DNA from 2 places in the Streptomyces sp. TLI_053 genome. Region 1 is predicted to be linked to the other one. Evidence: riboswitches for the same ligand, from Rfam matches in the RefSeq annotation. Region 1 holds a riboswitch; the other holds the start of a gene.
What was found. A riboswitch is a leader RNA that binds a small molecule or an ion and turns the genes downstream of it on or off. The one in region 1 is predicted to bind cyclic di-AMP.
Positions count from the first base shown of each region.

Region 2: it holds a riboswitch for cyclic di-AMP, as region 1 does, so the genes downstream of both, BLU95_RS16960 (transglycosylase family protein) here and BLU95_RS43240 (glycoside hydrolase family 16 protein) in region 1, are expected to answer to the same signal.

Region 1 is NZ_LT629775.1:2,364,844-2,368,234, forward strand. Features, by position in the region: gene BLU95_RS09315 (hypothetical protein) at 34-654, shown strand; gene BLU95_RS43240 (glycoside hydrolase family 16 protein) at 682-1,965, opposite strand; cyclic di-AMP (ydaO/yuaA leader) riboswitch at 1,969-2,090, opposite strand; gene BLU95_RS09325 (phenolic acid decarboxylase) at 2,486-2,815, shown strand; gene BLU95_RS09330 (alpha/beta hydrolase) at 2,880-3,391, opposite strand, start outside.
Region 2 is NZ_LT629775.1:4,247,300-4,250,690, reverse strand. Features, by position in the region: gene BLU95_RS16965 (cytochrome P450 family protein) at 105-1,391, shown strand; cyclic di-AMP (ydaO/yuaA leader) riboswitch at 1,623-1,771, shown strand; gene BLU95_RS16960 (transglycosylase family protein) at 1,777-2,628, shown strand; gene eno (phosphopyruvate hydratase) at 3,010-3,391, shown strand, end outside.

The DNA of each region.
Region 1 (3,391 bases):
GCCCGCCGGACACGAAGGGCAGGGTGAGCGGCGATGACCCGCAGCGGTTCCGTTCGAAGGCTTCTCGGCAGGTCGTTGGCGACGGGGTGCACGGTGGCGGTGCTGGCCGCCGGACAGGCCGGCGCGGTCTGTCCGCCGGACGACAAGGCGCCCGCGCCCGGGACGAGCGCCCCGGCGCCGGGGGCCGGTGACCCCGGCGCCGCGGAGCCGGGCGCCAACGCCGACCCGGCCGCGGCCAAGCGCTCGGACTCCGACCTCTACGTCGTCCGGATCGACCCGGACCCGGCCGCGCCCGGCGGCACCACCACCCTGCACGCCTTCGTCGGCAACCTCGGCCCGGACCGGACCGCCTCGCCGTTCACCGTGGTGGTCACCCTGCCCGAGGGGGTCACGGCCGAGGGGCCGTTCTTCCCGGAGAACTGCTACGAGTTCCAGAACGGCCACCGGGTGCGCTGCACCTTCCCGGCCGGACTGCCGAAGTTCCGCAGCGCGACGGCGCTGATCCCGCTCCGGCTCTCCGCCGACGTCCCGCTCGGCGAGCTGGCGGGCGGCTACGTCGCGGTGCGCGGCGACGACGACCGGAACGAGGCGAACAACCGGCAGCCGTTCACGATCGACGTCGTCGAGACCACCGCTCCGAGGCCGATCGCCTGACCGTCGGCCCCGGAGCGGTGGGCGTTGTTACCGGTACACCCGGACGTAGTCCGCCGCGAAGGTGATCGGCGTGGTGCCCGAGGGCGCGGGGTGGTAGTTCCCCGCGCTCAGGGACAGGTTGAGGATCGGGTACGCCGTCCAGCCGGCGCCGACGCCCTTGCCGTCGGAGAACACCTTGGTGCCGTTGACGTACCAGTCGACCGAGGCGGCGCCGTAGTGGGTGCCGATGGTGACCCAGCCGTCCTTGGCGATCGCCTTGGCGTCGGTGTAGTACAGGTGGCCCGGGTTGATGTGGTTGGTCAGCTCCAGCAGGTTCGGGTTGTCGCTGTGGTACTCGAAGGAGTCGATCTCCCCGTGGGTGCCGCTGGTGCTGTTCCACGTCCACAGCGCCGGCCAGGCACCGGTGCCGGCCGGGAGCTTGACCCGGGTCTCGATGTAGTCCCCGGTCTTCACCTTGAAGCCCTCGCCGGAGTACTCGGTGGTGAGCAGCCCGGTGTCCCAGGCCTGCTTGCCGTTCTCCAGCGTGTGGCTGCCCGGCCTGGCGGTGAAGGTGGCGACGCCGCCGGAGACGGCGACGTTGTTCTTGTTCAGCCAGTCGAGCTTGTTGTCGTTCGGGTTGTGGTCGCCGTAGTGGTAGGAGCTGCTCCGGTCGGCGGTCCAGCGGGAGCCGAGGGCGAGGCTGTCGAAGTCGTCGGACCAGGTCAGCTTCTTGCCCGCGACCGGGGCGCCCGTGCCGGGGGTGGTGGGCGTCGGGGTCGGGGTGGGGGTCGGAGTGGGGGTCGGCGTCGGGGTCGGCGTCGGGGTGCCGGCCGAGACGACGAGCTGGCGGGAGGGCAGGTTGTGCCAGGCACCGGTGCTGTCCTGCCAGAAGCCGAACTGGGTGTAGGTGCCGGCCGCCAGCGTCCGGGTACCGGTGGTGATCGACAGACCGGCGGGACAGACCTGGACGTTGCTCCGGTTGCCGGGGAAGTCGAGGTTGCGCCCGGCCGCGTCGCGCACGCCGACGCCGACGGTCTTCGCGGTGAAGCAGGACGAGGAGTGCAGCGTGAGCGAGGCGGCCGTCGCCTTGCCGGCGACCATCGTGGCCGGGACCAGCTTGTCCTGGGTGACGGTCGGCAGGGCGGCGGCCTGGGCGCCGGTCACGGCGGGGAGGCCGAGCAGTCCGGCACCGGTGACGGCGAGCGCCCCGGTGGCGGCGAGGGCCGCGGTGCGGCCCCGGTGGGAGGGACGGGCGTGGCGGGCGGCCGGACGGCGGGCGAGGAGGCCCGGGTTCCGGGCAGGCCGAGGGGGCTGCGGGGAGGCAGTGGGCATGGCAGTGGTCCTCTGCGACGCCTACGAGGTGAGCTGTCGGGTTCGGGCGCTGAGGTTGCCCGGCCGTCCGGAGAGCGGCTTCACCCCTAGCCTCGACGCACACGCACGATCGGCGCGCGGCCGGGCACTGACCTGGGTCCCCCGCTCCCGTCCGCTGTGGTGCTCGACTGCCGGCCGGCGGGTGGACGGGACTCGGCGTCCCGACGGCGGGGCTCCGCTGCGGCGGAAGCTCCTGCAGGCTAGGCAGGCCGTCCGCGCACGGACAACATTCCGGGGGTGGTTGTCGCGCAGCTCACACCGCCGCGCCGGGCCCCCGGACGGTGGTTCCGGGTGGCCGTGGTGGCGATTCCGGGTGGCCGTGGTGGCGATTCCGGGTGGCCGTGGTGGCGGGTCCGACGGGGAAAGTGCGCCACGGAGGCGGGGTGGTCGGATAGGTTGGAGATCCATCCGCGTCCGGAACCGTCCGGGGCGCAGCGAGCACCACGACAGCACGTCCAGAGACGAGGAGACCCGCCCCACCATGACCGCGTCCCTGCCCGCCTTCGCCGGCCGTACCTTCCTGTTCCGGGTCGACAACGGCGCGGCCTTCCGCAACGCCTACTCGGCCGACGGCAAGCGGCTGCGCTGGGAGGGCCTCGGCGAATCGGCGGGCCAGTGGGAGGACGTCTCCCTGCACGTCGCCGAGGTCGGCCCGCAGGTCTACTTCGTCAGCTGGACCGAGGTGAGCGGCATCACCGTGAGCCACGTGATGGATCTGGCCCGGATGACGGTCCGCGCGTTCTGGACGTACGAGGGCGAGGGCGGCCGGGTCGGCGAGCTGCACACCGGCACCCTGGAGCAGGTGGTCTGAGCGCCTGCGCCCGCGCGGACACCCGGCCGTGCCGGTCGGGCCGACGGCCCCGCCGCCGCGTCGGTCAGGCCGACGGGCTCGCGGCCGGGACGGTCAGGCGCTGGGAGATCCACTCCAGTGAGGACGGGAGCAGCTTGCTCCAGGTCTCGAAGTTGTGGCCGCCGGTCTCCAGCATGCTGTAGGAGACCTTCATCGGGCTGCGGGTGGCGGCCACGAACGCCTCGGTCTCGCGCCGGTAGTTGCCGTCGCCCTCCCGGGTGCCGGCCAGCAGCACGGAGATCGCGGGCTGCGGCAGGTTCTTGAGACGCCACATCAGGTCGGCCTCGTTGCGGCGCTGTTCGCTGCCGTTGTAGAGGTCGCCGGTGCTCGGGTCGTCGGCCGCCTGGTAGTAGCCGGAGAGCGAGACGGCGGTCGGGTAGACGTCGGGGTGGCGCATCGCCAGCTTGAGCGCGCAGTAGCCGCCGGTGGAGTTGCCCATGAACGCCCAGGCCCTCGGATCGGCGGAGACCCGGTAGGTGGCCTGGATCGCCGAGGGCACGTCCTTGGCGAAGTAGGCGTCGGTCTGCGCGCCGTTGG
Region 2 (3,391 bases), 1.9 Mb from region 1:
GGAACGGCGGCGGGAACAACGGCCGGAACAACGACGGGAACAACGACGGGAACGGCGCCGCCCACGGTGCGGTGCCGGGGACCCGCCCGGGATACCGTCGACCCATGCCTGCTCAGCCCGCTTCCGCCCGTCCGCCCCTGTTCACCTGGGAGTTCGCCGCAGACCCGTATCCGGCGTACGCGTGGCTGCGCGAGCACGAGCCGGTGCACCGGACCACGCTGCCCAGCGGGGTGGAGGCCTGGTTGGTCACCCGGTACGCGGACGCCCGTCAGGCGCTCGCGGACAGCCGGCTCTCCAAGAACCCGGCGCACCACAGCGAGCAGGCGCACCGCACCGGCCGGGTCGGCATCCCGGGCGAGCGCCAGGCCGACCTGATGACGCACCTCCTGAACATCGACCCGCCGGACCACACCCGGCTGCGCCGTCTGGTGTCCAAGGCCTTCACCCCGCGCCGGGTGGCCGCCTTCGAGCCCCGGGTGCAGCAGCTGACGGACCGGCTGATCGACGGCTTCGCGGCGCGCGGATCCGCCGACCTCATCCACGAGTTCGCCTTCCCGCTCCCCATCTACGCGATCTGCGACCTGCTCGGCGTGCCGGCCGAGGACCAGGACGACTTCCGGGACTGGGCCGGGATGATGATCCGGCACGGCGGCGGCCAACGCGGCGGCGTGGGGCGGGCGGTGAAGCGGATGCGGGCCTACCTCGCGGAGCTGATCCACCGCAAGCGCGCGGACCTCGGGGACGACCTGATCTCGGGGCTGATCCGGGCCAGCGACCACGGTGAGCACCTCACCGAGAACGAGGCCGCGGCGATGGCCTTCATCCTGCTCTTCGCGGGCTTCGAGACGACGGTGAACCTGATCGGCAACGGCGTCTACGCGCTGCTGCGCAACCCGGGGCAGCGGTCGCTGCTCCAGGAGTCGATCGGGCGCGGCGAGAGCGCGCTGCTGGAGACCGGGATCGAGGAACTCCTGCGCTACGACGGCCCGGTGGAGCTGGCCACCTGGCGGTTCGCGACGAGTCCGCTGACCATCGGCGGGGTGGGGATCCCGGTCGGCGACCCGGTGCTGGTGGTGCTCGCCGCGGCGGACCGGGACCCGGCGCGGTTCGCGGACGAGAACACCCTCGACCTGGCCCGGGCGGACAACCCGCACCTGGGCTTCGGGCACGGCATCCACTACTGCATCGGCGCCCCGCTGGCACGCCTGGAGGGGCGGGCCGCGCTGACCACCCTGCTGTCCCGGCTGCCGGACCTCCGGCTCGCCGCGGACCCGGAGGAACTGCGCTGGCGCGGTGGTCTGATCATGCGCGGACTTCGTGAACTTCCGGTGGAATTCACGCCGGGGGCGACATCGGGGGCAACCTCCGCCGACCCCTCGGCAGTTCACTGAGGGGGGCTCACGACACGCCGGCGCGGCCGCTCGACGCGCCGCCCCCGGAGGGTGTGAATCCCCATCAACCCGGACATACATCCTCGGTTGGTGGGCAATCCATCACGTGACGTGATTTCCGTGTGATAGCGGCGATATGAGCTTGTGATTGCTCTGAAGATCTGTCTACTCTCCGGGGAGCCCGCGGAAGCGGGTCCCGTGCGCGGAACGCCGAGTCCTGCCCGCCGCGTCACCGGAAACCGACCAGAACCCTGGGCAGGGGCGGGGGAACCAGGTCTTGCGCCGTCTCCCACGGCTTGGGGTGAAGCCGCCTCCGTGCGGCCGGGCCACCTCCCGGTCCGAACCCGACAGCTCACCTCGCAGGCGTGCGGAGAGGGACTTCCCCATGCTGTTCGTCGGAACCGGCCGTCACCGTCGCCGCACCCAGACCGAGAAGGCCATCGCCGTCGCCGGTGTCGCCGGTGTCGGACTGGCACTGCCGATCCTCAGCGCCACCGGCGCCTCTGCCGCCCCGGCCTCGACCTGGGACGCGGTCGCCCAGTGCGAGAGCGGGGGCAACTGGAGCATCAACACCGGCAACGGCTTCTACGGCGGCCTGCAGTTCACCTCCAGCACCTGGAAGGCGTTCGGCGGCACCTCCTACGCGCCGCAGGCGAACCAGGCCTCGAAGGCGGCGCAGATCACCGTCGCCGAGAAGGTGCTGGCCTCGCAGGGCCCCGGCGCCTGGCCGGTCTGCTCCAAGAAGGCCGGCCTGAGCAAGGGCGGCGCCCCGGCGGCGGTCGACGCCTCGGCGGACGCCGCGCCGGCCGCCCCGGCCGCCCCGAAGCCGCAGGCCCAGCCGCAGCAGGCGCCGAAGGCGCAGGCCCCGCTGGCCGCTGTCGAGCAGCAGGCCCCGAAGGCCGGGCCGAAGCACGCCGCGCCCAAGTCGCAGGCCCAGCAGGCCGAGGCCGAGAAGCAGGTCCCGAAGGCCGCACCGAAGCACGCCGCGCCCAAGTCGCAGGCCCCGCAGTACGCGCCGCAGCAGACTCCGGCGGCCCCGCAGGTCCAGCAGGCCCCGAAGGTCCAGCAGCCGCAGGCCGGCCAGGGCTACACCGTCCGCTCCGGCGACACGCTCGCCGGGATCGCCACCACGCAGGGCGTGCAGGGCGGCTGGCAGGCCCTGTACGACGGCAACCGCGGCACCGTCGGCGGCGACCCGGACCTGATCATCCCCGGCCAGGTCCTCACCCTCGGCTGACGCTCCGGAGCGCGCCCACCGTCCGTCGCGCCGCTGTCCGCCCGTTCGTCCGTCGCGCCGCTGTCCGCCCGTCCGTCCGTCGCGCCGCACGTCCGTCCGTCGCGCCGCCCGCCCGTCCGCCCGTCACCGGACAGGCGGGCGGGCGGGTGGACCGGCGCGCGGGCTCCCGCCCGTTCCATCCGCTTCGTCCGCCCCGGGACGTCCGAGGCCGGGCAACCAGGTGAACTACCGGTGGGTAGCACGGCCACAAGCTGAGACGTGGCCGAGGTCGACGTGGCCCGGACAGCCGGTGCGGTTAGGCTCTGGTCGTAACGACTCCGCAATCGTCCGGCCGACGGCACCCCACTGTCAGCCGCACCTGCTTCCGCTAGGAGATGCCTCGTGCCGTCCATCGATGTCGTCGTAGCCCGTGAGATTCTCGACTCGCGCGGCAACCCCACGGTCGAGGTCGAGGTCGGCCTCGACGACGGCAGCACCGGCCGTGCCGCTGTCCCGTCGGGCGCCTCCACCGGTGCCTTCGAGGCCCTGGAGCTCCGCGACGGCGACAAGAACCGCTACTTCGGCAAGGGCGTGGAGAAGGCCGTCCTGGCCGTCATCGAGCAGATCGGCCCGGAGCTGGTCGGCTACGACGCCACCGAGCAGCGCCTGATCGACCAGGCCATGCTCGACCTGGACGCCACCCCGGACAAGTCCTCGCTCGGCGCCAACGCCATCCTGGGCGTCTCGCTGGCCGTCGCGCACGCCGCCTCCGAGGCCAGCGACC